DNA from 3 places in the Mesorhizobium sp. M2A.F.Ca.ET.043.02.1.1 genome. Region 2 is predicted to be linked to each of the others. Evidence: riboswitches for the same ligand, from Rfam matches in the RefSeq annotation. Region 2 holds a riboswitch; each other region holds the start of a gene.
What was found. A riboswitch is a leader RNA that binds a small molecule or an ion and turns the genes downstream of it on or off. The one in region 2 is predicted to bind cobalamin.
Positions count from the first base shown of each region.

Region 1 (10,003 bases), 1.6 Mb from region 2:
GCCGCGGGCGTTGTGCTGCTGCATGGCCTTGCCGATATTCCCACAAATGTTCGTCGACACATTCCGGTCGCGGTCCACGTCGCCGACCCGGATGCGTTTGCGCTGCCTGAACAAGTTGCCGGCTGGTCGGCGGCGGCAAAGCGCAGCCAAGTCAAGGCGGAGATTTTCACCTATCCGTGGATCGGCCATTTCTACACCGATCGAGCGCTGCCGGACTACGATGCGGCCGCAGCCGAACTGAGTTGGTCGCGCGTTCTGGCTTTCCTGGAAACGATCGCACGAAAGACTTGAAACGGTTCGGTGATACTGTGAGACGCTGAATCGTTCTAGACTGTGCCGGCCCGCGGCGAGGGCAAACGGAAGATCGACCACGCAGCCGTCATCAGCGCCGCCATCGTGACCAGCAGCGCCGCCAGGCTGGGCAGGTGGAAGACCATGTCCCGCCATCTGGGCTCGATCACCGCGCCGGTGCTGAAGGCCTCGCCGCTGAACTGGCACAGGATCCAGGATGCGCCGCTGCGCACCATGTCGGCGTCGATGTCGGAGATCAGCGCCTTCGCCTGGCGCTCGGCTGCTGGCATCGTCGCCATATGGGCGAGCAGCGCCTTGGCGGTGGCAAGATAGGCGTGGCTGCATTCGTTGAACGGGCTTTCCTCGTCGCCGAGGCTTCCCGGCATCAGGCCCCAGAGGCAGTAGGTGAATTGCAGATTGCCGTGATTGTAGAGCCGCCTGAAGCTCGGATTGGTCACGGTCTGGCGTTGGGCAAGGTCGAGGATGTCGCCGCGATAGCGCGCCATCACCGCCATCTGGCCGTGGGTGAGGCTGGGGATCTGCATGCCCGGGGGAGGCGGGGCCGAGGAGCCACTATGCGCCTGCGCCGAGGCAGCCGCCAGCAGGGCGAGCAGCACTGCAACCGAGCAATTCCAGGAAAAGTGTGCCGCGGTTTTCCGTCCGGAATTGCGAGAAAACAAAAGACCAAAGCGGCTCAGCGGTCGTGTCGACCGTTGAGCCGCTTTGGCCGCCAGGGCAAAGAACCTTGGCGGCCAGCGCATGGGTTTCAGGCGTAGCGGCGGGCGCGCTGGTCGCGCATCGCGACCACGCGTTCGGCAACCGCGCCGAAGCCGAGCCCGACGACGGTCCACAGCACCAGCTGGATGCCGAGCGAGGCGACGCGGAACTGCCACAGCACCGTCGCCGAGAAGTTCTCCGGCACTTCGTTGATGTCGGGCAGGGCCGCCTTCACCAGCGCGAAGACGACGAGGAAGGCAAGCCCAGCCACGATCGAGGCATTCCAGGCGCCGAGCTTGCTCCATAGCCGCTGCGCCAGGCCCACCGCCGCCACCATCGCGGCGATCGAGATGACGATCATGATGAAGAACAGTTCGGTGCGGTAGGCGATGGTTTCGGGATTGCCGACCGCGGGCGGGTTCGCGGGGTATTTGAGGCTCGGAACCACGATCACGGCAAGGAAGCCGAGCAGCGCCAGCAGCGCCGAGGTGCCGCGCGGGCCGAGCGAGCCCAGCCGGCCATAGGCATAGGCGAAGACCAGCGAGAACAGCCCGCCAAGCGCCGCGCCATAGACCAGCACGCCGGTCGCGAGACCGATGCCTGCCTGCGTGACGCGGCTGACCATCTCGGGCTCCGGCGCCTCGCCGGCGGCCTGCGCCTGCTGTTCCTCGAAGGCGATCGCCTTGTCGACCTGCGGCTCGCCATAGACGCGGGCGAAGGCGAACGCCAGAATCCCCGCCACCAGCCCGACAAGCATGCCGCGCAGCAAAAGTTTTCCGACCATGTCAGAGTCCCTTCAAGCAATTTCCCGGAAAAATTGAGCGTTTTCCGCCCGGAATTGCATTAGGCCAAATCTCAGAACGGCATCAGCGATGCCGAAGCCGCTCCAGAGCAATTCCAGGTAAAGTGTGCAACGGTTTTCCGTCCGGAATTGCGCGTCAGACCAAAACCTAGGACGGTTCAGCCTTCGCTGAACCGCTCCTAATGGCAGGGGAAGCCGAGCAGGTGGCGGCCGTCATGCACGAATTCATGCACCATCGTGCCGCGGATCAGCGAGGTCGCGCCTTCTTCCGCGCCGACGAAATAGATCATCAACATCAGCATCAGGCCGGCGAAGATTGCCCAGGGCAGAAGCTCGCGGACGGGAATCGCAACCGGGCCGTAGGTCGGGGCGAAGGTGGTGTCGGACATTTTGACCTCCTGTGGGATGCTGCGTCCCGTTGATCCAACTGTGCTGCGGGATAAGGCCTGACTTTCGGCTGGTGCCGATCACAGTGGCGCGACCGTGCCGGACTCGCACCGGCTTCCAATCCCGTATAGCGCTAAAACACTTGTCAGCACTTCGTTCGCCTGTCAACGACATGTAATGGCCAACGCGGCTTCGCCTGGCCGAAATTTCACTGGACCACGGAGTTTTGGATGTTCGCCCGCCTGACGATGATCGCAAGCGGCGCGACGCAGGCCGCGCGCAAGGGCCGCTTTCCGACGGACGAGGCGCCGGAGCCGAGCGCCCTCGATCGCGCCGGCGCGATCGCTTCGTCGCTGCGCCGGGCCGACCGCGTCTGGACAAGTCCGGCGCTTGCCGCGCGCAGGACGGCCGAGGCGCTTGGCCTTGACGCGACCGTCGAGCCGCTGCTTGCCGAGCAGGATTTCGCGCGCTGGGCCGGCAAAAGCTTCGAGGAGGTGCAGGCCGAGGACCCGGCAGGCATGGCCGCCTGGTTTGCCGATCCGGACGCCGCACCCCATGGCGGCGAATCGCTTGCCGCCGTCGCCCGGCGGGGTGCCGCGCTGATGGAGCGGCTGGCCGGCGAGGGGGGCGGCCACACCGTCGCGCTCACCCATGCCGTGCCGATCCGCGCCGCCATCGTGCATGTGCTAGGCGCGCCGCTCTCCTCGGTCTGGAAGATCGACATCGAGCCGCTGTCGCTCACCGAGTTCCGCAACGACGGCCGCCGCTGGGTGCTGCACGCGAGCGGGGTCGCCGGCGCGAGATAGCGCCGGAAACAGCTTTTCTGCTGATGGGCCGCGGTGCAGACGAATCCTGCTGTTTCAGCAACCGCTAACGGAACGGAAACGCCTTGCTGCTATGGTGCTGCCCAGTGGCGAGGAGAGCCTTGCCTTAGGAGCCGCCGGATATGGCCAATTATCCCGAGACCGAGCGCCGTCTTCATGCGCGCGAATTCGTGCTCAAGGAAGCCACGATCATTGCCGGTGCCGTCAGGATCGGCTGCTCGGTCAGGAATCAGCACGAGCAGGGCGCGGAGTTGCGCGTCGCCGCCGATACGGAGATCCCGGAACGCTTCCTGCTCGAGGTCCCAGCCGACGATATGACCTATCGCGCCTTGGTGCGGTGGCGGCGCAACGACCGCATCGGCGTGGCGCTCTACAGCAACGCGCCGAAGGACTGACGCGGTTCTCAGCAATTCGCGACTTGATCCTGTCCGGACGGCATGCAACCCGGCACATCGGGAACGCAACCGTGGCGCGTGCGTTCATGAGGGCCGATCAATTGGGATTCGCGCATGAGCAGGACAGCCGTTTGGGTGACGCTGATCGCTATCATTCTCGTGGGCCTCTATTTGTTGCAGCACAATGGCATGATCAGATTCTAAAGCACGGCGGCGCTCTGCGCCGTTCGCCGGGTCAGCAGCAGCTGTTCTCTCCGCAGCACGGCTTGCCCGCGGCCGCCTGTTCCTTCAGCCAGCGGTCACGCGGCTTGCAGCTCGCTGGCCGTGGCGAAAGCACGACCTCGATGGCGCCGCCAACGACGCTTGGCTGGGCCGCGCGGTGCAGTTCCATCGGGCGGACGCCGTCGCTGACCTCGAAGGTCAGCTTTGCCGACTGGTCGAGGGCCACGTGATCCGAGGCCTTGCGGATGATCGCCGCGAACTTGCCGGCCGGCATATGGACCGGCCCGCCTTCGTCCACGTCCCATAGCTGGACGAAGATCTCCGACCATGATTCCGGATTGGCCTCGCAATCCAGCGCCGAGAACTGGCCCGCCTTCACCTCGGTGACATGATAGCCTGGCTTAACCGGCTGCCCGTCATAGCGGAACACCAGCGGCCTGTCCTTGTAGTCGGCCAGCGCGCCCAGCAGGTCGCCGATGGTCAGGTCGGAGGGGTCGATCGGGGCGGCGTTTTTATGATTGTCAGAAGACAGCATGTCGGCTATTCCTCATTTCAATATTTCAAGGATTATCGAAACGTGGATGAACGTCAAGCCCTGATCGCCTTTGGCGCGCTGTCGCAGGAAACCCGCCTGCGCCTGCTGCGCCTGTTGGTCGTTGCCGGACCGGAAGGCATTTCCGCCGGCTCGCTCGCCGAACAGGTGGAGGTCTCGCCCTCCAATGTCAGCTTCCACCTCAAGGAACTGGAACGGTCCGGCCTCGTCACCGCGCGGCGTGATGCCCGCTCGATCGTCTACAGCGCCGAGTACGACGCGCTGTCCGGCCTGATCCGTTTCCTGATGGAGGATTGCTGCTCGGGCCGCCCGGAGATCTGCGCGCTGGCGCTTGCCGCGCCTTGCTGCCGGCCGGGCGAGGGGACCACGCAATGACTGCCGCGCCCTTGGCCCAGCATGGCAAACCGATGAGCGGCTTCGATCCATTGCGCCGGTTCGTCGCCGAAGCCCTGGGCACCGGACTGCTGGTGGCGACGGTCGTCGGTTCCGGCATCATGGCCGAGACGCTGACGCACGACACCGCGCTGGCGCTGCTCGGCAACACGCTCGCGACCGGCGCCATGCTGGTGGTGTTGATCACCATCCTCGGTCCGATCTCCGGCGCGCATTTCAATCCCGCGGTTTCGCTGGTGTTCTGCCTCAACCGGTCTCTGCCTGCCCGCGATCTCCCTGCCTATATCGCCGCGCAATTCGCCGGCGGCGTCGCCGGCACCATCGCCGCGCATCTCATGTTCGCCCTGCCGGTTCTGGAGGTCGCGACGAAGCCGCGGACCGGGCCGGCGCAGTGGTTTTCCGAAGGCGTCGCGGCGTTCGGCCTTGTCGTCGTCATTCTCGCCGGCCTGCGCTTCGAGCGGCGGACCGTGCCGTGGCTGGTCGGGCTCTATATCACGGCGGCCTATTGGTTCACCGCGTCCACGTCCTTCGCCAATCCTGCGGTTGCCGTTGCGCGGTCGCTCACCAACAGCTTCTCCGGCATCAGGCCGGTCGATCTGCCGGGCTTCATCGTCGCCGAGCTGCTAGGCGCCCTGATCGCGCTTGCGCTGATGGGCTGGCTCCTCAAGCCCGAAACCGTTCAGCAATCCCATCCCCTGAAAGCAGAACCATGACGGTCACGATTTACCACAATCCCGCTTGCGGCACCTCGCGCAACACGCTCGCCATGATCCGCGCCAGCGGCGAGGAGCCCGTGGTGATCGAATATCTGAAGACGCCGCCGAGCCGCGAGCGGCTGCTCGAACTGATCGCGGCGATGGGGATCACACCCCGCCAGTTGCTCCGGGAGAAGGGCACGCCTTACGACGAGCTCGGTCTCGCCGGCCCGAAATGGAGCGACGAGGAACTGATCGATTTCATGCTCGCCCATCCGATCCTCATCAACCGGCCGATCGTCGAGACGCCCAAGGGCACGAGGCTCTGCCGGCCGTCGGAAGCTGTGCTGCCGCTGCTGGACAATCCGGTGTGCGAATTCGTCAAGGAAGATGGCGAGAAAATACGTCCATCGCTTAGGGCGTCAGGTGCTTCATGAAGTAGATGGACGCCCTTGGTTTGCCGAACGGGTCGACGAAATGATGCGGCACGACGCCGACTTGCCGCCAGTTCATGCGCCGATAGAGCCGCTCGCTCGCTCCGCCCTCGGCGGTGTCGAGAAGGAGAAGGGTGCGCTTTCTCGACCTGGCTTCGTCTTCCACCGATGCCATGAGCGCTGAACCGATGCCTTGTCGCTGGAAATCTCGATGCACGAGCAGCATGTAAACCTCCGCCCGGTGCAGCGCATTCGGTTCCGGCGACAGATAGAGCTGGACGGTGCCGACGAGATTGTCCTCGACATAGGCGCAGATGAGGAGACGTTCCCCGTTCGTCAGCGAGGGGAAGATGCCTTGCCAATAGGACCGGGCTTGGTCGACGTCGAACGGCAGTACGAAGCCGACGAGCGCCCCGTCCTCGATGCTCTGCATCAAGAGCCCGGCGAGGGCGTCGAGTCGCGCCGTTGCTCCGGCCTCGTCGATTACCGCGATACGCATGTGCGCTCCCCTTCGAGGCTCGATAAATAGTGGGCTTTGAGCGATCCGTGAAGATTGAAGCGCCTGCGCCCGTCCCCCGCAACCGCCACGTTCTCGTCACGGCCCTCGGAATCACGCAGATCATCGCCTGGGGATCGTCCTACTATCTGCCCGCGGTCCTTGCCGCGCCGATTGCAAAAGATACCGGCTGGTCGCTCGCATCGGTCGTTGGCGGGTTGTCCTGCGGACTGCTGCTTGCCGGGCTTGTGTCCCCCATCACGGGCCGGCTGATCCAGCGCCATGGCGGCCGTCCGGTGCTTGCCGCCGGCTCGCTGCTGCTGGCGGCCGCGCATTCGTTGCTGGCGATGGCAACCGCCTATCCGCTTTACCTGGTTGCCTGGCTGCTGATGGGCCTCGGCATGTCGAGCAGTCTCTACGACGCCGGCTTCGCCACGCTGGGGCGGCTCTATGGTCAGGCAGCACGCAGCGCCATCACCAACCTGACGCTCTTCGGTGGTTTCGCCAGCACTGTCTGCTGGCCGCTCAGCGCGTTCCTTGTCGAGCATGGCGGATGGCGCATCGCCTGCCTTTCCTATGCCGCGATCCATCTGGCGATCTGCCTGCCGCTCCACCTTTGGGTGATACCGCCGCCTCCACCCGCGGCGCCCGCTCCGGTGAGAGGCGAGTCGAAAGAGGCATCCGCCACGGGCAGGACGCGGGCACGCTTCATTCTGCTTGCCTCCATCCTGACATTGGCCGCGATGATCGCATCCACGCTCTCCGTCCACCTGCTGACGCTGCTGCAATTGCGCGGCGTCGGCCTGGCGGCGGCAGTCGGTCTTGGCGCCCTGGTCGGTCCGTCACAGGTCGGCGCGCGCGTGGCCGAGTTGCTGATCGGCCGCAACCGGCATCATCCGATCTGGACGATGCTGGCGTCCGTATCGCTGCTCGCGGCCGGGATCTGGCTGCTTCTGGTGGGCCACGCATTCATCGCGCTCGCCCTGATCCTCTACGGCGCGGGCAACGGCATCCACACGATCGCACGCGGCGCGCTGCCGCTGGTGCTGTTCGATCCGCAGCAATACGCCGTCCTGATGGGCAAGCTCGCAACGCCGAGCCTCATCATCCAGGCGGCAGCTCCTTCCATCGGAGCGCTGCTTCTGGGCATGGGCGGCGGCAATCTCGTCCTGACCACGCTGGCGCTCGCGGCGACGCTGAATGTGGGGCTCTCTATCTGCTTGCTTGCGGCCGTGGGCCGCTGATCCTCGGATCGGTTTGACGCCCGACGAAATCGCCGAATCTGTCGCGGATATCCGCTTTCAGGCGGCTCCGGACGGACGCCGCCGCACATCTTTTGGCGAATTACGCCAATGCATGTCGCTCAATGCGCCGTGGTTTCGGCTGAGCGACATGCATCAAACAAGGCTTAACTGCGGGTAACGAATCTGAACGATTGCGAGGCGCTCAGAAACGGTAATTCACGAAGGCCTTGAGCGTGTGGAAAGCCACGTCGTCCTTGACTGTCAACCCTTCGCCATTGTCGAGTATCTGCTTCGAGCCAAGGTCGACATAGGCATACTCCGTGCCGAAGGAGATGCGATCGGTGATGGCGTGCTCGAGGCCCGCGCCGATCGTCCAGCCGGTGCGTGTCTGCTCCTCGTTGAAGACGGTCGTCCCGCCGACCGTCAGTGTCTGCTCGGTGTTGCCAAAGGCAAGGCCGCCATGGCCGTAGATGAGCGTGCGGTCCCAAGCGTGGCCCAGCCGCGCGCGAACGGTGCCGAGATATTTGAGATCCACGTCGCCATTGAAGATCTCGGTGCCGTCCACCGAGGCCGTAACCGAAGCGCCGTAGCTGGACGCGGCAATATCCGCCACCGCACCGATCACCCAGCGGTCGGCGAACTGCCAGTCATAGCCTGCCTGGATGCCGCCGAGGAAGCCGCTCGCGGAAATCTCGAACGCGCCGTTGATCGGCGGCGGGTTTCCGTCGGCAAAGATCTGCCGCGAATTGAGCTTCATGTCGCCAACCGCAAACGAACCGAACCCGCCGAGATAGGGCCCCGTCCAGCTGAAGCTCTCCTCAGTCGGCGGCATCGGGGCCGCTTCCGGGGCGAGCGCATCGGCCGCGAAAGCGCTGCCGGTGGCAAGAACGATCGCCATGGCGGCCATGGACGTGGGTATGATCTTCATCGGATACGTTCCTCGTTGAATTGCCAGTTTCGAAATTGCGTCCACATTCCTTCCCGCCCATGCATGAGCGGGCTCCGGGGCCGTCAGCCAATCTGCGAAGACATGTCCGCGCATTGCGGACATGAAAATCGAGTACCACCCCTTCAACGCACCGCTAGCAGAGAAAATCCGGGTGCGTGTGGCGGATACGGAAGTCAAAATTGCAATAACGGAACAGTTGTTGTTCCGGAATTTCTGTCTTGCAAATTTGTCACACTTAACTCACTTTCCGAAAGCTGAGAGGCCATTCTGGATTCGGGCTCAAACCAGGGCGGAAATGGTGTTTCTCAAGCGCCAACGGACAGGCAAAGGCCAATTGCGGGCAGGCGCCGTCCAACTCCAGGCAGTCTTCGACAGGGAGCACGATGGCGAGCGCTGATCGGGTGGCTACATTCTCGGCGGACGACATTCCCGAAGATCAACGGGACGAGTTCATTCGCGATTTCTACGGTCGCATCCAGATGCGGTTGGACATCACGCCGCGGGCCGACACGGCTCTCAAATTCTCTGCCCGCACCCTGATCCTGCCCGAGATGAATCTCACCAAGGGCAACGTCTCTCCCATGGTCTGGGAGCGCAACAGCGGGCTGATGGCCGACGGCAACGACGATATCATCCTATCCTGGAACAAGGGCGGCTACCGCTTCACCATGCCTGGGCGTGGCGATTTCAGCACCGATCCCGGCACCGCGGCGATCCTGCCGATGGACCGCCGCTACTCGGTCGCCAGCGAGGATTCGCAATGGACCATGGCGCTTCAGTTCAAGCGCTCGCTGCTGGTCCCGCTGGTGAAGAACCTCGATGATGTGCGTCCCGACAGTCTCGGCCGGACGCTCCCGGCCCACCGACTGCTGTTCGATTACCTCTGGTCGCTCCTGCATATCGAGGAGCCCGAGACGCTCGCGCCTCTTGCTTCCCGCCATATCACCGACCTTCTTGCCGTTTCCTTCGGTGGGATGGAGGCCCATACGCATCCCCCTGGTGTCCGCGCCGCAAGACTTGCGGCCATCAAGCAGCACATCGCCCGCAATCTGACCGATCCCGGGCTCAGCGCCGGGCAGATATCGCGCAAGTTCGGTATCAGCGAGCGCTATGTCCGCCAGCTCTTTGCCGGGGAGGGCACAAGCTTTTCCGACTATGTCAACGGGGAGCGGCTCGCCTATGTCCATAGCTGCCTCACCGACCGCCGACAGTTGCTGCGGCGCATCGCCGACATTGCATTTGAGGTCGGCTTCAACGAGCCATCCACCTTCTATCGGCAGTTCCGGCTGCGCTACGGCATGACGCCGACGGAAGTTCGTGCCCTGACCGAGAAGGGCGATAGTGGCTGAAGAGCCGGGGCTCGCTGCCGCATCTTCGTCCGAAGCGGCGCATCGGCTTGTTTGCCCGCAGCCTGATTTCTGCGCAGCGGCTATTTTTCCACGCCAGCGTCTCGTTGAGCACGGCGCCAGGTGGAGCCGCCGAGCGCCAGCTGCTTCGCGCCGCCTCCAAAAAAAACCCGGCAATTGCCGGGTCGGGTTCGTCTCATTCATTTCACCAGGCGCTTGCGCCTCAGTCGCGATGCTCCGGCATCGCCTTCAACT
Region 1 is NZ_CP034445.1:5,774,033-5,784,035, forward strand. It holds gene EJ068_RS27510 (dienelactone hydrolase family protein) at 1-291, shown strand, start outside; gene EJ068_RS27515 (hypothetical protein) at 327-908, opposite strand; gene EJ068_RS27520 (CbtA family protein) at 1,058-1,792, opposite strand; gene EJ068_RS27525 (CbtB domain-containing protein) at 1,990-2,199, opposite strand; adenosylcobalamin (AdoCbl) riboswitch at 2,246-2,323, opposite strand; gene EJ068_RS27530 (histidine phosphatase family protein) at 2,428-3,003, shown strand; gene EJ068_RS27535 (PilZ domain-containing protein) at 3,144-3,416, shown strand; gene EJ068_RS27540 (DUF6428 family protein) at 3,652-4,173, opposite strand; gene EJ068_RS27545 (metalloregulator ArsR/SmtB family transcription factor) at 4,216-4,566, shown strand; gene EJ068_RS27550 (MIP/aquaporin family protein) at 4,599-5,297, shown strand; gene arsC (arsenate reductase (glutaredoxin)) at 5,294-5,716, shown strand; gene EJ068_RS27560 (GNAT family N-acetyltransferase) at 5,694-6,212, opposite strand; gene EJ068_RS27565 (MFS transporter) at 6,260-7,453, shown strand; gene EJ068_RS27570 (outer membrane beta-barrel protein) at 7,656-8,381, opposite strand; gene EJ068_RS27575 (hypothetical protein) at 8,503-8,799, shown strand; gene EJ068_RS27580 (AraC family transcriptional regulator) at 8,786-9,751, shown strand; gene EJ068_RS27585 (photosystem reaction center subunit H) at 9,972-10,003, opposite strand, start outside.
Region 1: it holds a riboswitch for cobalamin, as region 2 does, so the genes downstream of both, EJ068_RS27525 (CbtB domain-containing protein) here and EJ068_RS03435 (DUF1636 family protein) in region 2, are expected to answer to the same signal.

Region 2 (10,003 bases):
TCTCATGCTTGTAGAAGTAGGACAGCCTGGCGATCGCCTTCACGATATCCGTCGACTTGTCCATGACGATGACGGCAGCCGTGCCGAGGCCGGATTTCAGGTCGCGCAGCGCATCGAAGTCCATCGGCGCGTCCATGATCTGCTCGGCCGGCACCAGCGGCACGGAAGCGCCGCCCGGGATGACTGCCATCAGATTGTCCCAGCCGCCGCGGATGCCGCCGCAATGCGTCTCGATCAGCTCCCGGAACGGGATCGACATCGCTTCTTCGAAGGTGCACGGGTTGTTGACGTGGCCGGAGACGCAGAACAGCTTGGTGCCGGCATTGTTCGGCCGGCCAAAGGACGAGAACCAGGCCGCGCCCCGGCGCAGGATGGTCGGCGCCACCGCGATCGATTCGACATTGTTGACGGTGGTTGGGCAGCCATAGAGGCCGACATTGGCCGGGAATGGCGGCTTCAGCCGCGGCTGGCCCTTCTTGCCTTCTAGGCTTTCGAGCAGCGCCGTCTCCTCGCCGCAGATATAGGCGCCGGCGCCGTGATGCATATAGACGTCGAAGTCGTAGCCGGACGTGTTGTTCTTGCCGATCAGCTTGGCCGCGTAAGCCTCGTCGATGGCGCGCTGGAGCGCCTCGCGCTCGCGGATGAACTCGCCGCGCACATAGATGTAGGCCGCGACTGCGCCCATGGCGAAGCCGGCAACCAGCGCGCCCTCGACCAGTGTGTGCGGATCGTTGCGCAGGATGTCGCGGTCCTTGCAGGTGCCGGGTTCGGATTCGTCTGCATTGATGACCAGATAGCTCGGACGGCCGTCGCTCTGCTTGGGCATGAACGACCACTTCAGTCCGGTCGGGAAGCCGGCGCCGCCGCGGCCGCGCAACCCGCTAGCCTTCATCTCATTGACGATCCAGTCGCGGCCCTTGGCGATGAGACCGGGCGTATCGTCCCAGATGCCGCGCGACTGCGCGCCGGCCAGCGACTTGTCGAAGAGGCCGTAGATGTTGGTGAAGATGCGGTCTTTGTCCTGAAGCATTTGTCGTCCCTCAGACCGGCTTCTTGCCGAAGACGCGGATGTATTCGGCGACGCCGCCCTTGGCGAGCGCCTTGGCCTGCTTCACCCAGTCGTCGCGCTCGATGCGGCCGCGGAAATCGAGATAGCCGTCGACCCATTCGCGCTCGGCCCTCTTCCAGGCCGCGACCTGAGCGAAGGTGTAGATGCCCAGCGAATGCAGGATCGCTTCGATCTTCGGCCCGACGCCGGAGATCAGCTTGAGATCGTCGACCGTCGCCGGACGCTCGATGCCGGCCGGCCGGTTCTTGTCATCCAGCGAAGGCTTTTCCGTCTTGGCGACCGGCTGCTTGGTTTCCGGCGCCTTGAAAGCGGCCGCCGGCTCTGCCTTGTTCTTGGGCCCGCTGCGCGGTTTGGAAACGGCCTCGACTTCCGGAGAAGCCTGATTGGCATTGGCGGCCGAATGGCGCGGCGCCCTGACACTGGCCGCCTTCTCGGTGGCCGGAGCAACCTTGACCGGCGACGGCGTCGCTAAGGCCGGGCTGGTCTCGGGCGCATCGGTCTTCGGCTTGCCGGATTTGGACGGCGCAACCGGGCCCGAGGCTGCCGGAGCAGCAGGTGCCGGGGCTGCGGCAGGCACCGCTTGCGAGACGACGGCGGCAGGGGCAGCAGCCGGCGCCGCGGCGGCGGCGTCCTTGGCAGCCTTCGCGGCCGCCTTGGCTTCCTTGTCACGCGTCGACTTCAGGATCGCCTTTTCGCTGGTAAGCGTCTTCAAACCATCGGCCGGCTCGGAGCCATGGCGGCCGTTCTGCGGCCCCGGCTTGACCTCGGCGCCCTTGCCCGCGTCGTAAAGATCGATGATCTCGGCCAGCCGCTCAGGCGTCAGGTCCTCGAAAGTGTCCTTGAAGATCATGACCATCGGCGCGTTGACGCAGGCGCCGAGGCATTCGACCTCCTCCCACGACAGCGTGCCCTTGTCGTTGGTGTGGAACTGGTCGTGATGGATCTTCGAGCGGCACACATCCATCAGCGCTTCCGAGCCGCGCAGCATGCAGGGCGTGGTGCCGCAGACCTGGATATGCGCGCGCGTGCCGACCGGATTGAGCTGGTACTGCGTGTAGAAGGTCGCGACCTCGAGACCACGGATGCGCGGCATGCCGAGCATGTCCGAAATCGTCTCGATCGCCGCCTTGGTGACCCAGCCTTCCTGCTCCTGCGCGATCATCAGCAGCGGGATAATGGCCGACTGTTCGCGCCCCTTCGGGTATTTGGCGATCCACTGCTGCGCTGCCGCCGCATTCGCCTCGTTGAAGGCGAAGGTGGCTGGCTGGACGCTGGCATCTGCGAGACGACGAACTGACATTTTAGCGATCGACCTCACCAAACACGATGTCGAGGGAGCCAAGCACGGCGGTGACGTCGGCCAGCATGTGGCCGCGGCACAGGAAATCCATGGCTTGCAGATGGGCGAAACCGGGCGCGCGCAGCTTGCAGCGATAGGGCTTGTTGGTGCCGTCGGAGACCAGATAGACACCGAATTCGCCCTTGGGCGCCTCGACGGCCGCATAGACCTCGCCGGCCGGCACGCGATAGCCCTCGGTATAGAGCTTGAAGTGGTGGATCAGCGCTTCCATCGAGCGCTTCATTGCGGCGCGCTTCGGCGGCACGACCTTGCCGTCGAGGTTCGACACCGGGCCTGCGCTTTCCTTGCCGAGCAGCAGATCGACGCACTGGCGCATGATCTTGGCCGACTGGCGCATCTCTTCCATGCGCACGAGATAACGGTCGTAGCAGTCGCCGTTCTTGCCGACCGGGATGTCGAAATCCATCTCGGAATAGCATTCATAAGGCTGCGATTTGCGCAGGTCCCAGGCGGCGCCCGAGCCGCGCACCATCACGCCCGAAAAGCCCCAGGCCCACGCGTCGGCCAGCGACACCGTGCCGATATCGACATTGCGCTGCTTGAAGATACGGTTGCCGGTCAAAAGCGCATCGAGGTCGTCGATCGACTTCAGGAAGGGGTCGATCCACTTGCCGATGTCCTCGACCAGCTTCTGCGGCAGGTCCTGATGCACGCCGCCCGGCCGGAAATAGGCTGCATGCATTCGCGAACCCGAGGCGCGCTCGTAGAACACCATCAGCTTTTCGCGCTCGACGAAGCCCCACAGCGGCGGCGTCAGCGCGCCGACATCCATCGCCTGCGTCGTCACATTGAGGATGTGCGACATGATTCGGCCCATCTCGGAATAGAGCACGCGGATCAGCTGACCGCGCTTCGGCACCTCGATGCCGAGCAGGCGCTCGGCCGCTAGCGCGAAGGCATGCTCCTGGTTCATCGGCGCGCAATAATCGAGCCGGTCGAGATAGGGCACGGCCTGGAGATAGGTCTTGGCCTCGATCAGCTTCTCGGTGCCGCGGTGCAGCAGGCCGATATGCGGATCGACGCGGTCAACCACCTCGCCGTCGAGCTCCAGCACCAAGCGCAAAACGCCATGCGCCGCAGGATGCTGCGGACCGAAATTGATGTTGAAGTTGCGGACGGAGGTTTCAGCCATTGTGGCGCCTCAATTTGCCTTCGCCTTCTCATCCCCGGGCAGGACGTAATCCGTCCCTTCCCACGGGCTCAAGAAGTCGAAGTTCCTGAATTCCTGCTTCAATTCCACCGGCTCGTAGATGACCCGCTTGGCCTCGTCGTCGTAGCGAACCTCGACGAAGCCGGTCAGCGGGAAATCCTTGCGCAGCGGATGCCCCTCGAAGCCGTAGTCGGTGAGGATGCGGCGCAGATCCGGATGGCCGCTGAACAGCACGCCGTACAGATCGTAAGTCTCGCGCTCGTACCAATCGGCGCCGGGATAGACAGCGGTCAGCGACGGCACCAGCGTTTCCTCGTCGGCCTGGACCTTAAGGCGGATGCGCACATTCTGCTTCGGCGACAAAAGGTGATAGACGACATCGAAACGCTTGGCGCGCGACGGATAGTCGGCGCCGCAAATGTCGATGATCGAGATGAACTGGCAGCGCACATCGTCGCGCAGGAAGGTCGCGACCTCGATCAGATTGCCCGGCTCGACCGAAATGGTCAGCTCGCCATAGGCAAGCACGGCTTCGCCGATGCGGCCGGAGAGCTTCTCGCCGAGATAGGTGGAGAGTTCGTTCAACGCCAGGGTCATCGGCTCACCGTTCGATCGTGCCGGTGCGGCGGATCTTCTTCTGCAGAAGGAGAATGCCGTAGAGCAGCGCTTCCGCGCTCGGCGGGCAGCCGGGCACATAGATGTCGACCGGCACGACGCGGTCGCAGCCGCGCACCACCGAATAGGAATAGTGGTAGTAGCCGCCGCCATTGGCGCAGGAGCCCATCGAGATGACGTAGCGCGGCTCCGGCATCTGGTCGTAGACCTTGCGCAGTGCCGGCGCCATCTTGTTGGTCAGCGTGCCGGCGACGATCATGATGTCGGACTGGCGGGGAGACGCGCGCGGCGCGACGCCGAAACGCTCCGAGTCATAGCGCGGCATCGAGGTGTGGATCATCTCGACCGCGCAGCAGGCGAGGCCGAAGGTCATGAACATCAGCGAGCCGCTGCGCGCCCAGGTGATCAGCGCTTCGGTCGAGGTGACAAGGAAGCCCTTGTCGGCCAGCTCATTGTTGATTTCGAGGAAGAAGGGATCGTCCTCCCCCACCGGCCTGCCGGTGTTGGGGTCGATGATGCCCTTGGGCTTCGGCGCGACGAGGGTGCCTGAACTGTCGTTCAATCCCATTCCAGCGCTCCTTTTTTCCATTCATAGGCAAAGCCGATGGTCAGCACCGCCAGAAACACCATCATCGACCAGAAGCCGAGCATGCCGAGCTTCGAGAAGGACACCGCCCATGGGAACAGGAAGGCGACCTCGAGATCGAAGATGATGAACAGGATCGACACCAGGTAGAAGCGGATGTCGAACTTCATGCGGGCGTCGTCGAACGAGTTGAACCCGCATTCATAGGCGGAAAGCTTTTCCGGATCGGGATTGCGATAGGCCACCAGGAAGGGGGCAATGATGAGCGCCAGACCCACGATCATCGCCACGGCGATGAACAGCACGATAGGCAGATATGAACTCAGGAGTGCGCTCATGCGGCGGCTTTCCTTCGGCGGGGTAGTTCACTTTGATTACAGCAACGAACTCTAATGCGGAAGCGTGACAGTTTAACCGCTGAACCGTTTTAAGGGAGCCCATGCTGCAACGCGGCGAGGGTTAGCGCAGCGGTTTCGGTGACGCAAGTCAAACCTTGTTCAAATCGCGGCCCTGGACGCCATATCGGAAGAAACTGGTCCGATCCGCTCCTGTTTGATTTCCTTCGCTTTTTACTCCACTTTTCTCTCCTGACATATCTCCCGCCATTTGCCTGCTAGCATGGCCGGAATCACCGGCTAAAAACCAACGGACGATCGGGGCAAGGACAGCTTGATGAAGGAGAAGATCTCGCTCGCCATGGCCAGGCGCATTGCGCTTGGATCACAGGGGTTCAACGACCCTCGTCCCGCAGGGGTTCCGGATCGCCGGCACCTTGCGCGCGTGCTTTCGCGAACCGGCCTGTTGCAGATCGATTCCGTCAGCGCCGTGGTGCGCGCTCATTATATGCCGCTCTATTCCCGCCTCGGCCCCTACCCGCTTGCGCTGCTCGACAACGCCGCGGTCACCCGCAAGCGCGCGGTCTTTGAATATTGGGCGCATGAGGCGTCGTTCCTGCCTGTCGAGACCTACCCCTTGCTGCGCTGGCGCATGCAGCGCGCCGAGCAGGGCGAGGAGATGTATCTCGGCCTGGCCAAATGGGGCCGTGAGCGCAAGGAAATGATCGACGAGATCTATAGAGAGGTCGCCGATCGCGGGCCGATCGCCGCCTCCGACATCGAGGGCCACAAGGGCAATGGCGGCTGGTGGGGCTGGAGCGAGGCCAAGCACGCCTTCGAATGGCTGTTCTGGGCCGGGCGCATCACCACCGCCTACCGGCGCGGTTTCGAGCGCTATTACGACCTGCCCGAGCGCGTTTTGCCGCAGGCCGTGCTCGACCTGCCGGTGCCCTCGGTCGAGGACGCGCATCGCGAATTGCTGCGTATCTCGGCCCGCGCCCACGGCATCGCCAGCTATGGCGACCTGCGCGACTATTTTCGCCTGGCCCCCGGGGATACGAAGGACCGCATCGAGGAACTGGTCGAAGCCGGTGAATTGCTGCCGGTGAAGGTCGAGGGCTGGGATAAGCCCGCCTATCTTCACCCCGACGCCCGAATCCCGCGCAGGATCGAGGCGCGCGCCCTGCTCGCCCCCTTCGATCCCGTGGTTTTCGAACGCACGCGCACCGAAAAGCTCTTCAATTTCCGCTACCGCATCGAGATCTACACGCCGGCCGAAAAGCGCCAATACGGCTACTACGTGCTGCCCTTCCTGCTCGGCGACCGCATCGTCGCCCGCGTCGACCTGAGGGCCGACCGGCCTGCGAGCATCTTGCGCGTCCACGCCGCCTATGCCGAGGCCGGCGCGCCACCCGAGACGGCAGCCCAACTCTTCGAGGAGCTGAAGCAGATGCAGGGCTGGCTCGGCCTTGAGGCGATCGAAGTGACGCCGGCCGGCGACCTCGGACCGGCGCTGGCCGACATCGCAGTGTCGTAGCCGCGCGTTGACAGGCGCCTAGCCGTAAGCCTAAATCCTGACCCAGACGGTCTTCTCCCGGCAAAGGGAGGAGCCAAGAGGGAATGCGGTGCGGGCCAAAAGCCCAAATCCGCGGCTGTCCCCGCAACTGTGAGCGACGAGCCCCGGCCGAAAACCACTGGGATGTTCCCGGGAAGGCGGCATCTGAGGCGACGACCCGCGAGCCAGGAGACCTGCCGTCTGAGACTTTAAGTATCCGAATGCCCGGCGGGTTTTCCGGGCAAGGAGCCTGGTTTTGGATCGCAACGGCAGTTTCCCGGCAAACATCGCGGACATTTCGTCCGAGCCCGACGCGTCAGACGGCGTGACCGTCATCGTCTGCTCATCCTGCCGCGACGAGACCGGCTCGGACGCGCATCCGCGCGCCGGCGCGCTGCTGGCCGAAGACACGCGCCGCGCCGTATCGGGCGAGAACATCCGCATCCGCACCGTCGAATGCCTTGGCAACTGCAAGCGTCGGCTGAGCGCCGCGCTGTTGCGCGACGGCTGCTGGAGCTACGTCTTCGGCGATCTGGAAACGACCAGCGGCGCCGACCTCGTCGCCGGCGCAAAGCTCTTCGCCACTTCGACCGACGGCCTGATCCCCTGGCGCGGCCGGCCTGATTCCCTCAAACGCGGCCTGGTTGCCCGCATCCCTCCCCTCGACATGCTGAAGGACTGACCATGAACGCTTCCGTTTTCCGCGTGCCCTGCACCGTCGTCACCGGCTTCCTCGGCGCCGGCAAGACGACGCTGATCCGCAACCTGCTCGAGAACGCCAAGGGCAAGCGGCTGGCAATCATCGTCAACGAGTTCGGCGATGTCGGCATCGACGGCGAGATCCTGAAGGGCTGCGGCGTCGACACCTGCCCGGAGGAAAACATCGTCGAGCTCGCCAATGGCTGCATCTGCTGCACCGTCGCCGACGACTTCGTGCCGGCGCTCGACCAGATCCTGTCTCGCACGCCGAAGGTCGACCACATCCTGATCGAGACCTCCGGCCTCGCTCTGCCGAAGCCGCTTGTGCAGGCTTTTCAGTGGCCGACGGTGAAGAGCCGCGTGACGGTTGACGGCGTCGTTGCCGTGGTCGACGGCCCGGCGCTGGCCGACGGCCGAGTTGCCTCCGACATGGATGCGCTGCAGGCGCAGCGCGCCGCCGACGACTCGCTCGACCATGACGACCCGGTCGAGGAGGTGTTCGAGGACCAGATTGCCTGCGCCGACCTGATCATCCTGTCGAAGAGCGACCTGATGGATGCGGCGGGCTCTGAGCGCGCCAACGCCGTCATCGGCGAGCATGTGGCGCGCGCCGTGAAAATCGTGCCGACCGCGCAGGGCAAGGTCGATCCTTCGGTACTGCTCGGCCTCGGCCTCGCCGTCGAGGACGACATTGAGAACCGCAAGACCCATCACGACGACGAGCTCGACCACGAGCATGACGATTTCGATTCCTTCGTCATCGACATCCCGTCGATTGCCAATCCGGACGAGTTGGCAAAGCGCGTCGCCCTTGCCGCAGAGCAGGAAAATGTGTTGCGCGTCAAAGGCTTCGTCGAGGTCGGCGGCAAGCCGATGCGGCTTCTGCTCCAGGCCGTCGGCCCGCGCGTCAACCATTATTACGACCGCGCTTGGACAGCCGAAGACGAACGCCGCTCGCGGCTTGTCGTCATCGGCCTCAAGGGGCTGAACCGCCCGGCGATCGAGCGTATCCTCGCCGGCTGAGGGAAATCCGGACTGCGATGCATATCCTCGCCACAACATCCGCTTCGCTCGACGATCTCGCCGAGCCGATCGACCTCAGGCAGACGCCTGCGGATGTCGTGGCGCTGTCCTTCACCGACAGCGACCTCGCCGGCCTGGCCGCTGCTTGGAAGGCCGATGCCGCGCGGCTGCCCTCGATGCGGCTGGCGGCTCTTCGCGATCTTCGCCACCCGATGTCGGTCGATCTCTGGATCGACAGTGTCGCCCGCCACGCCAGGGTCGTCCTCGTCCGCATCCTCGGCGGCTATGACTGGTGGCGCTATGGTTGCGACCAGCTCGCCGCGGTGGCGCGCGAGCGCGGCATCAAGCTCGCGCTACTGCCCGGCGAAAGTCATGACGAGGACCAGCGCCTGATCCAAGGCTCGACCCTGCCGCGTGCGGAGCTGGACGCCCTGCTCGGCTATTTCCGCGAAGGCGGGCCGGCCAATATGAGCGCACTGGTGCGGAGGCTGGCGCGGCTTGCGGGAGCGGATGCGGCGGTTGCCGAGCCGGTCGGCGTGCCGAAGGCTGGGTTTTATCAGCCGGGAGTTGGTGTCGTTGAGAAGCCGGACTTTTCAGAGGTCGGCGATCCTTCGCTCCCCTCTCTGTCCTGCCGGACATCTCCCCCTCAAGGGGGGAGATCAGCCGTCGTCGACCCTGGCGCGTTTTCTTCAAGGGCGTCAAAAGAGCCATCTGCAACGTCTGCGATTGGCGAAACCAACGACGACAGCTCAATCTCCCCCCTTGAGGGGGAGATGTCCGGCAGGACAGAGAGGGGGGCGACGGAACTCGACGCTGGTAAGCTCAGCCCGATTGTCCCCATCCTCTTCTACCGCTCGATGCTGCTGGCGGCAGACGTAGCACCGATCGACGCTCTCGCGGAGGCGTTGAAGCTACAAGGCCTGACGCCCGTGCCGATCTTCGTCTCCAGCCTGAAAGACCCGGCGTCGCTCGCCTTCGTCGAAACCGCCCTCGCCTCGCTGCACCCCGCCGCCATCATTACCGCCACCGCGTTCGCATCCGGGGCGGAGCCCGGCGCCGAGACCCTGTTCGACCGCGCCGGCGTGCCGATCTTCCAGGTCATCGTCGCCACGACGCGCCGCGAGGTCTGGGAAAACAACCAGCGTGGCCTGGCGCCCGCCGATCTTGCCATGCATGTCGTCCTGCCCGAGCTCGACGGCCGCATCCTGGCCGGCGCCATCTCCTTCAAGGGCGAGATCGAGGCCGATCCGGCACTGGCCTTTCGCGCCTTTGCCAACCGGCCGGAAATGGCACGCGTGGCGCAGGTCGCCAAGCGGATCGCGGCGTTTATCCGCCTGCAGAGGACCAAGCGGGCCGAGCGCAAGCTGGCGATCCTGATCCCCGACTATCCGAGCGCGCCAGGGCGGACCGGCTATGCGGTCGGGCTTGATGTGCCCTCCAGTGTGCTTGCGATGCTGCATGACCTGAAGGAACAGGGCTATGCGGTTGAAGGGATTCCGCAATCGCCGCGGGCGTTGTTGGATGCGCTGGAGGTGGGTGGCCACGGGTTAAGTTCAAAAGACTACCTGCGCTTGTCCGCTGAACTGCCGGAAGGCGCGCGTGATGCAGTCA
Region 2 is NZ_CP034445.1:718,241-728,243, forward strand. It holds gene nuoF (NADH-quinone oxidoreductase subunit NuoF) at 1-1,030, opposite strand, end outside; gene EJ068_RS03405 (NADH-quinone oxidoreductase subunit E) at 1,041-2,369, opposite strand; gene EJ068_RS03410 (NADH-quinone oxidoreductase subunit D) at 2,371-3,561, opposite strand; gene EJ068_RS03415 (NADH-quinone oxidoreductase subunit C) at 3,571-4,176, opposite strand; gene EJ068_RS03420 (NADH-quinone oxidoreductase subunit B) at 4,181-4,762, opposite strand; gene EJ068_RS03425 (NADH-quinone oxidoreductase subunit A) at 4,753-5,118, opposite strand; gene EJ068_RS03430 (winged helix-turn-helix domain-containing protein) at 5,453-6,652, shown strand; cobalamin riboswitch at 6,683-6,887, shown strand; gene EJ068_RS03435 (DUF1636 family protein) at 6,927-7,352, shown strand; gene cobW (cobalamin biosynthesis protein CobW) at 7,355-8,392, shown strand; gene EJ068_RS03445 (cobaltochelatase subunit CobN) at 8,410-10,003, shown strand, end outside.

Region 3 (10,003 bases), 3.0 Mb from region 2:
TCGGCCTGCCTTTCGCCATCTATCTGCTGAGGAGCTACATCGCCGGCCTGCCGCGCGAGATCATGGAATCGGCGCGCATCGACGGCGCCAGCGATTTCGAGATCTTCGTCAAGATCGTGCTGCCGCTGTCGTTCCCGGTGCTTGCCTCCTTCGCCATCTTCCAGTTCCTATGGGTATGGAACGATCTGCTGGTGGCGATGGTTTTCCTCGGCACGGCGCCCGATCAGATCGTGCTGACGGCCAAGCTCAACGCGCTGCTCGGCTCACGCGGCGGCAATTGGGAGATCCTCACGACATCGGCATTCATCACCATCATCGTGCCGCTGATCGTGTTCTTCTCGCTGCAACGCTATTTCGTCCGCGGGCTGCTTGCCGGCTCGGTGAAAGGAGGTTGAAGACATGCAATCGGCTTTGAAGGCGACTTCGAGACCAGACCCTGCGATCGACCGCGACTGGTGGCGGGGCGCGGTGATCTATCAGATCTATCCGCGCTCCTACCAGGACTCCAACGACGACGGCATCGGCGATCTGAAGGGCATCGTTCAGCGTCTGCCCTACATCGCTTCGCTCGGCGTCGACGCCATCTGGATCTCGCCCTTCTTCAAATCGCCGATGAAGGATTTCGGCTATGACGTCTCGGATTACTGCGATGTCGACCCGATGTTCGGCACGCTCGCCGATTTCGACGCGCTGGTGGCGGAGGCCCATCGCTTGGGCCTCAAGGTGATGATCGACGAGGTGCTGTCGCACACCGCCGACATCCACCCGTGGTTCAAGGAAAGCCGCTCCAGCCGCAGCAATCCAAAGGCTGACTGGTATGTGTGGGCCGACGCCAAGCCGGACGGCACGCCGCCCAACAACTGGCTGTCGATCTTCGGCGGCTCGGCCTGGCAGTGGGACACCAGCCGCCAGCAATATTACATGCATAATTTCCTGGCCGAACAGCCCGACCTCAACTTCCACAATGGAGAAGTCCAGGACGCGCTGCTCGACATCACCCGCTTCTGGCTGGAACGCGGGGTCGACGGTTTTCGGCTCGACACGATCAACTTCTATTTCCACAGCCAGGGGCTGGAGGACAATCCGCCGCTGCCGCCGGAACAGCGCAACGACCAGACCGCACCCGCGGTCAATCCCTACAACTACCAGGACCATATCTACGACAAGAGTCGGCCGGAAAATCTCGGCTTCCTCGAGCGCTTCCGCGCGCTTCTGGACGAATATCCGGCACAGGCCGCCGTCGGCGAGGTCGGTGACTCTCAGCGCGGCCTGGAAGTGGTCGCCGCCTACACCGCCGACGGCAAGCGCGTGCACATGTGCTATTCCTTCGACTTCCTGGCGCCGGAAAAGATCAGCGCGGCGAAAGTGCGCGCGGTGCTGGAGGCCTTCGGCCGGGTCGCCAGCGACGGCTGGTCGTGCTGGGCTTTCTCCAACCATGACGTGATGCGGGTCGCCTCGCGCTGGGCCGCCAACGAGACGGACCCGACCGCCTATCTGAAGGTGATCTCGGCGCTTCTGATGTCGCTGCGCGGCTCGGTATGCATCTACCAGGGCGAGGAACTCGGCCTTGGCGAAGCGGAGCTGAAGTTCGAGGACCTGCAGGACCCCTATGGCATCCGCTTCTGGCCGGAGTTCAAGGGCCGCGACGGCTGCCGCACGCCGATGGTGTGGGAGGCCGCGGCCAAGAATGGCGGCTTCTCGACCGCCAAGCCCTGGCTGCCGGTGCCTGGCAGGCACCTGTCGCAGGCCGTCAACGTGCAGCAGGGCGACGCAAGCTCGCTGCTCGAGCATTACCGCCGCTTCCTCGCCTTCCGGCGCCAGCATCCGGCGCTGGGCAAGGGCGATATCGACTTCATCGAAAGCGATGGCGATACCGTCGCCTTCACGCGCCGCGAGGGCAATGAGCGGATCGTCTGCGCCTTCAACCTCGGCAGCAAGCCCGCCGAGGTCGATCTCGGCCAAGGCTCGCTGAAGCCCTTGCCCGGACATGGCTTTTCGGGACAGACTGGCAGCGGGCCGGTCCGCCTCGGCGGATACGGCGCCTGGTTCGGGCGCATCGACTGAACTTGCAGATAGAGATCAACGGAAGGAGAGAACCATGGCCGATGTCACGCTCAACCAGGTGAGGAAATCATACGGCAACCTCAATATTCTCCACGGCATCGACCTCGACATCAAATCGGGCGAGTTCATCGTCTTCGTCGGACCGTCGGGATGCGGCAAGTCGACCTTGCTGCGGTCGATCGCCGGGCTCGAGGAGATCACCGGGGGCGAACTGAAGATCGACGGCGAGGTGGTGAATGACGTGCCACCGTCGAAGCGGGGCATCGCCATGGTGTTCCAGTCCTATGCGCTCTATCCGCACATGACCGTCTACGACAACATGGCCTTCTCGATGAAGATCGGCAAGGAAAGCAAGGCCGAGATCGACAAGCGGGTGCGGCAGGCGGCGGAAATCCTGCAGCTCACCAAATATCTCGATCGCCTGCCCAAGGCGATGTCGGGCGGCCAGCGCCAACGCGTCGCCATTGGCCGCGCCATCGTGCGCAACCCGAAAGTGTTCCTGTTCGACGAGCCGCTGTCGAACCTCGACGCCGCATTGCGCGTCGCCACCCGCATCGAGATTGCCAAGCTCAAGGAATCGATGCCGAACACCACCATGATCTATGTGACGCACGACCAGGTCGAGGCGATGACGCTGGCGGACCGCATCGTGGTGCTGAAAGACGGGGTCGTCGAGCAGGTCGGCACGCCGATGGAACTCTACAAGCGCCCCGGCAATCTGTTCGTCGCCCAGTTCATCGGCTCGCCGGCGATGAACATATTGCCGGCAAAGATCGAGAAGGCCGGCAATCCGACCGTGCTCAGCCATGTCGGCGACCGCAAGGCGACGGTACCGATCGCGACGCCTGCCTCGGCGAATGGCGCGGCGGTGAGCTTCGGCGTGCGGCCGGAGGATCTCGCGATCGCCACCGGTTCCGATTACCTGTTCGAGGGCAAGGTCGACTATATCGAGCAGCTCGGCGAGGTTCAGCTCGTCTATATCGATATCGGCCGCGCAGACCTGCCCCTGGTCGCCAAGCTGCCGGGCAATGTCGAGGTCAAGCGCGGTGAGACACTGCGGCTCAACGCAAGCGCCGGCGATCTGCATATTTTCGACGCCGACGGCCATTCCTTCACGCTGCATCGCGAAGAAGCGAAGGCGGCCTGAGCGCAGAGCCGCTGCGGCAAAGAAAAAGCGGCGGGCCTCGGCCCGCCGCTCCTATTTCAAATCACGGTCGGCTGTTAACGATTGCCGAAGTGGTCGCGGTCGCTGCCCTGCTGCGGAGCTGACTTCTGCCCGTCGCGCGACGAATTCAGCAGCTTGTAGACCGGCGAGTCGTTGCCGATCGACGAGGTGCGGGTCGTATCCACGGCGGGAGCCGGCTGGTTGACGCCGCTGTTGCCGTAATTGTCGCTGCCCGCAAAAGCAGCCGAGGAAACGGCCATGAGAGCCGCGGTGGCAAGAATGATCTTTTTCATCTCAGTACTCCTGAATTTCCTGATCCGACCGAGGCGACGGGCAAACCCGTCGCCGTTCGAAGTCGGCTGTTAGTTGTTACCGAAAAGGTTGCGGTCGGCGCCCGTGGTGACAGGCTTCTGTTCAGTCGGTTCGGACTTGCGGACCGAGGCCGTGTAAGAAGAGTCGACCGTGGCGGCCGGCGGGTTGGCAGCCTGCGCGTTGTAATTGTCGCTACCGGCAAAGGCGCTGCCGGAAATTGCCAGAAGGGCGGCGGCAGTGAGAACAATCTTTTTCATTTTTGCTACTCCAGTATCTTTATTCAGTCCGTCTAGCGGCGTGTCTTGGGAATGAAATCGCGTCGTTCGGACAGCGCTGATTTGGGTGAGCCGATCGCCGGATTCCAATCACGAAGTTTTTTCGTCTGGACTATGAATCCGCATCTTGAAGTTTTCATAAGCATGCCTATGACCATATTTTTATCGAATTTAATCAATGACTTATGTGAGTTCGGCAGTTGGCTCACCAAGTGTGTCGGAGCGCCAACGTTCACAACGTTCTGCACGCACCGTCAACAGAAACGAACCGTTCGGTTCGATTTTAGAATCTGCTAATAGTCACTTTTTGATACTGTTAACCATCGGAGCCCTCGCGAATCTCGTTCAGGGAGCGCCTCCGGAGCCGGAGGGCGTGGCGAAAGAGACGAGGCTCAGCACCATGAATACGCCGCCCATTGTCGCGCCGTATGGATGCGATGTCGTTTTCATGCCGACGGGAAACCGGCCGTCGTGGTTAGATCAGGCCATCTCAGGTGCCGCTTCGTCGCGATGAGGCGGAGAATTGGGAAGCCGGTCGAAATCCGGCGCTGCCCCCGCAACGGTGGTGGAGTGAGGTCGCAACGGGAGACCACTGGGCCATGGGCCTGGGAAGGTGTTGCGACCGCCCGCGAGGGCAACTCCAAAGCCCGGAAACCAGCCAGAGACATTTTGAACTCGACTGATCGCGGTGGGCGGTCAAGAGGCGGACGGCGCGTGCCCGGCCCTGCCGGTGGCGGTCGTTCTTCTCCATCACCACCAGTTCAGTCCTTGATGCGAGGACAGGACATGGATGCGCGCAACGACATGCTGAGGCTCCTGCAGAGCCGCAAGCAGGGCTACTCGCTTGAGCAGCCCTTCTACACCGATCCCGATTATTTCAAGCTCGATATGGAGCTGATCTGGCATCGTGACTGGTTGTTCATCGGCCATGATTGCGAGCTGCCGAAACCAGGCAGCTACATCACCGTTCAGATCGGCGATTATCCGGTGGTGCTGGTCCGCGACCAGAAGGGAAGGATCAACGCTTTCCACAACTCCTGCCGGCATCGCGGCAGCCGCGTGTGCAACACCGACAAGGGCACCGCCGCCAAGCTGGTCTGTCCCTACCATCAGTGGACTTACGAGCTCGACGGGCGGCTGCTATTTGCCCGCCAGATGGCGGAAGGGTTCGACAAAAGCCAGTTCGGCCTGAAGCCGGTCGCCTGCGAGAGCGTCGGCGGCTACATCTTCATCTGCCTGGCAAAGGAGCCCGCCGACTTCGCGCCGATGCGCGCCATGATCGAACCCTATCTCCTGCCGCACCGGCTGAGCGAGGCGAAGGTCGCATTCGAATCGACGATCGTCGAAAAGGGTAACTGGAAGCTCGTCTGGGAAAACAACCGCGAGTGCTATCATTGCGCCGGCAACCATCCAGAACTGTGCAAGACTTTCCCGGAAGCGCCGACGGTGACAGGTGTGCAAGGCGCCGACAGCGATCCGGAAATGCTTGCGCACTGGGCGAAATGCGAGGCGGCGGGTCTGCCGAGCCGGTTCCGGATCGATCCGGCCGGGCAATACCGCGCAACGCGCGCGCCGCTGCTGCGCGACGCCGTCAGCTACACGATGAGCGGCAAGCGCGCCGTGACGAAAAACCTGTCCGCCGGGGTCGCCGCCGACCGCATCGGCACGTTGATGCACTACCATTACCCGACCACGTGGAACCACATCCTCATCGATCACGCCGTCACCTTCCGCGTGCTGCCGATCAGCGCCACCGAGACCGCGGTGACGACGAAATGGCTGGTCCACAAGGACGCAGTGGAAGGCGTCGACTACGATCTGGCAGAGCTCACCCATGTCTGGACCGAGACCAACGATCAGGACCGCCGCATCGTCGAGGAAAACGCGCTCGGCATCCTGTCACCGGCTTACGAGCCTGGTCCCTATTCCGAGTTGCATGAGGGCGGTGTCATCCAGTTCGTCGAGTGGTACGCCTCCTTCATCGGTCCGCGCCTTGCCGAAGGCGGTCGCCCGGCGTTGCGCAGCGTCGCCTGAAGGCTAAGGAGATGAACGCGATGACGGATCTCGGCCTCTATCGCCATCTCGACGAGATGGCGCCCTGGAACGACAGGCTGCAGGTGCTGGAAGTGATCGGCGTCAGCGACGAGGCGCCGCAGGTGAAGACGTTCACATTCCGCTCCGACAATCAGACCTGGTTCCGCTACAAACCCGGGCAGTTCGTGACGCTGGAATTGCCGACGGCCGACGGGCCGCTGATGCGGACCTACACGCTGTCGTCCTCGCCGTCGCGGCCGTTCTCGATCGCGGTGACGGTGAAAGCGCGAGCCGACAGCGTCGGCACGCGCTGGATGTTCGACAATCTGAAGCCCGGCGTCCATGTGAAGGCCTATGGGCCGACCGGCGATTTCTCGCTGCACAGCCATCCGGCGGCCAAATATCTGTTCATTTCGGCCGGTTCCGGCGTCACGCCGATGATGTCGATGCTGCGCTGGCTGAACGACTGCGCGCCCTGGACCGATGTCGGTTTCGTCAATTGCGCGCGGCGGCCGGAAGAGATCATCTTCCGCAAGGAGCTCGAACTGCTCGGCAGCCGCATGCCCGGCCTGTCGCTCGGCTTCATGATCGAGGAGCGGTCGAGCCGCGAGGGCTGGTTCGGCCATATGGGCCGCATCGACGCGATCCGGCTGCCGCTTCTGGCACCCGATTTCCGCGAGCGGGAAATCTTCTGCTGCGGGCCCGACCCCTTCATGCGCGCCGTGCGCCAGATGCTGGAGGCCGCCGGCTTCGACATGAGCCGCTACCATCAGGAGAGCTTCGCGGCGCCGGCCGTGGAAGAAGTCCCGGCGCCGTTCGCGATGCCGGCCGGCGACGAAGCCAAGCCGCTCGCCGAGGCGGTGACGCCGGTCCGCTTTTCGCTTTCAAACGTCGGTGCGGAATGCGTCCCCGGACAGACCGTGCTGCAGACGGCGCGCGCTTCGGGCGTCAGGATCCCGGCGGCCTGCGAGTTCGGTCTCTGCGGCACCTGCAAGGTGAAAAAGGTCTCCGGCGAGGTTTCGATGAGCCACAATGGCGGCATTCTCGATCACGAGATCGATGACGGCTATATCCTGGCCTGCTGTTCGAGGCCGTTGTCGGCGCTGGACATCGAGGCCTGAAGGCTTGTCGGTCGAGGCAAGGGCCGTTGCGGGAACACCCTCGCCGGCCGCTGTCCTGCCGAACAGAAGTTCAGTGCCCGGAGGCGTCTCGTGGCGAAGGCTCGCCGAGCAATCGGCGCGCCGGATCAGGATGATTTTCCGTTGAATCGCCATCCTGATCCAGCTCTTTGTTGGAGCATGATCTCTTCCGAAAACCGGTTCCCACTTTCCGGGATCATGCTCTTTGTTGAAGCATGATCCCTCCCGAAAACCGGCACCCACTTTTCGGGATCATGATCTAAACCCCGTAGCGCTCGGTGCGGATGATCCCCGCCGGAACGCCGGCGCCGATCAAGGCGTCGGCGGCGGCCGAGACGAACGCATTCGAGCCGCAGACATAGGCGAGCCTTGGCGTCTTGGGCAGGCGCTCGACGGCCTGCGCCATCATGCGGGCGTCGACGCGCCGGGAATAATCGGAGGGCCGCCTCGCCGGTTCGCGGGTCAGCGTCAAAACCAGGTCGAATCCGTCGCGACGGTCGTCGAGGCCGATCAGCTCGTCGCGGAAGATTACCTCGTCCCAGACCCGCGCCGAAAACACCAGCGCGACGGGCACCGCCGTGTTGCGCAGCGTGCGATGACGCACCATCGCCATCAGCGGCACAACGCCCGAGCCGCCGCCGACCAGAAGGATCGGCCCGCCGTCGCTCTCCTCCCAGATGAAATGGCCGCCCAGCGGCCCGCGCAGCTCGATCTCGTCGCCGACGGCGGCCACGTCGTGAAAGAAGGGCGAGACCTCGCCGTCGTCCAGCCGCTCGATCGCCAGCTCGACGCCGCCGCCTGCTTCTGGCGCCGAGGCGATGGAATAGGAGCGGCGCGCCTGGTAGCCGTCCGGGGCCGTCAGCCTGATGTCGACATGCTGTCCGGCAAGGTGAGCGAAAGGCCGCGACGGCTGGAACCAGAAGCTGGTGACGCGCGGCGTGCGCTTTTCGATGCGGGTGATCGTGGCTGCCTGCCAGGGCGATTGCGGCGACGGCTCGGCGCTCATCGATTGCTGCTCACGCGTCGCCCCTCACGGGTCGCTGGAATAGCGCTGCTCGCGCCAGGGGTCGCCATACATGTGATAGCCGCGAAGCTCCCAGAAGCCCGGTTCGTCGCGCTCGGTGAACTGCAGCCCGTTCACCCATTTGGCCGACTTCCAGAAATAGAGGTGCGGCACCAATAGCCGTGCCGGCCCGCCATGATCCGGCGTGATCGGCTTGCCTTCATAGAGCAGCGCCACCATCGCCTTGCCGGTGACGAGGTCCTTGGTCGGCACATTGGTGGAATAGCCGTCAAAGGACAGCGCCAGCGTGTAGGCGGTCGGCGGCTCGATGCCGGCGTCGGCGAGGATGTCGTCGATCATGACGCCCTGCCAGGGCGTGTTGAATTTTGTCCAGGCCGTCACGCAATGGATGTCGCGCGTCATCTTGCTTTGCGGCAGCGCGTTGAACTCCGCCCAGTTCCATTTCTTGATTGGCTTCGGCCCCTGCTTGAGGGTGAAAGACCAATCCTCCGTGCGCACGCGCGGCGTCGGCCCGGCCGAAAGCACGGGAAAACCCTGCTCCAGATACTGGCCGGGCGGAATGCGCGCATCGGTGTCGGAAGGGGGACGCCGTCCGGAAAAGAAGCCGCGCGTGACCATCAAGACATCCCTCGTGCCGGATTTGATCGACTGCAGGGAGTGTTCTCGAATACGCCTCGGGGGGCAACAGAAATCTTGAGGCAGAGCCCGCCGAAGATACCGGCAGGCCCTGCCGAAGCGCTTCTCAGCCGGCGGCGAAAGGCACGGCGACGAAGATCTGCGCGTCACCGCGATCGATCAGCAGGAGAACCGACTTCCTGCCGGACTTGCCGGCCTCGGCGATCGCCTGATTGGCCTGCCTGGCCGTCTTCACCGGCGTCTGGTCGACACCGACGATGACGTCGCCCGGCTGGATGCCGGCGGCCGAAGCCGCCTTGTCCGGATTGACCCGCTCGACCACCGCGCCGCGCTGGTTGCCGGCAAGGTTGAGCTGGTCGCGGATATCGGGCGTGAGGTCGGTCAGGCCGAGGCCGAGCGATGGAACGCGCAAGCCCTGTTCGGCCGACGGGCCGCGGCCTTCATTGCCGCTCGACGCCGTCTTCTGATCTTCGGCGTTGCGGCCGACATCGGCGGAGATCTGCATCGCCTTGCCCTTGCGCCAGATGTTGACGGTCTCCTTCGCACCAGGCGACACGTCGGCGACGGCGCGCGACAGGTCCTTGGGATCCTTGATCTCCTGACCGCCGAAGCCGGTGATGACATCGCCGGTTTCAATGCCGGCCTTGGCCGCCGGCGATCCGTCGGTGACCTGGGAAACCAGCGCGCCACCGGGATGGTCGAGGCCGATGGCACTGGCTACATCAGGCGTGACCGGCTGGATCTGCACGCCGAGATAGCCGTATTCGATGTCGCCGCCCTTCATCAGCTTGGCGACGACCTTCTCAGCCTGATCCGACGGGATGGCGAAGCCGACGCCGACGCTGCCGCCATTGGGCGAATAGATGGCGGTGTTGATGCCGATGACATTGCCGTTGACGTCGACCAGCGGGCCGCCGGAATTGCCGTGGTTGATCGGCGCATCGATCTGGATGAAGTCGTCGAACGGCCCGCTGTGCAGGTCGCGGCCGCGCGCCGAGACGATGCCGGCGGTGACGGTGGTGCCGATGCCGAACGGATTGCCGATCGCCAGCACCTGGTCGCCGGTCATCAGCTTGCTGGAATCGCCCCATTTGACGGTCGGCAGCGGCTTGTCGGCCTTGATCTTGAGCACTGCGAGATCGTTCTTGGCGTCATGGCCGACGAGCTTGGCTGGAAGCTCGGTGCCGTCGTCGAGCGTCACCTTGATTGAGCTTGCGCCATCGATGACGTGATTGTTGGTCACGATGGTGCCGTCGGCGCCGACGATGAAGCCGGAGCCGAGCGCCTCGGCCCGCTGCCCCTGCTGCTGCGGCGGCGTGCGCGGCATCGGCATGTCCTGGTCACCGAAGAACTG
Region 3 is NZ_CP034445.1:3,690,920-3,700,922, reverse strand. It holds gene EJ068_RS17780 (carbohydrate ABC transporter permease) at 1-395, shown strand, start outside; gene EJ068_RS17775 (alpha-glucosidase) at 400-2,064, shown strand; gene ugpC (sn-glycerol-3-phosphate ABC transporter ATP-binding protein UgpC) at 2,099-3,211, shown strand; gene EJ068_RS17765 (DUF680 domain-containing protein) at 3,286-3,522, opposite strand; gene EJ068_RS17760 (DUF680 domain-containing protein) at 3,592-3,798, opposite strand; cobalamin riboswitch at 4,292-4,494, shown strand; gene EJ068_RS17755 (aromatic ring-hydroxylating dioxygenase subunit alpha) at 4,603-5,850, shown strand; gene EJ068_RS17750 (hybrid-cluster NAD(P)-dependent oxidoreductase) at 5,871-6,971, shown strand; gene EJ068_RS32690 (hypothetical protein) at 7,062-7,208, shown strand; gene EJ068_RS17745 (ferredoxin reductase) at 7,249-7,995, opposite strand; gene EJ068_RS17740 (sulfite oxidase-like oxidoreductase) at 8,020-8,631, opposite strand; gene EJ068_RS17735 (DegQ family serine endoprotease) at 8,756-10,003, opposite strand, start outside.
Region 3: it holds a riboswitch for cobalamin, as region 2 does, so the genes downstream of both, EJ068_RS17755 (aromatic ring-hydroxylating dioxygenase subunit alpha) here and EJ068_RS03435 (DUF1636 family protein) in region 2, are expected to answer to the same signal.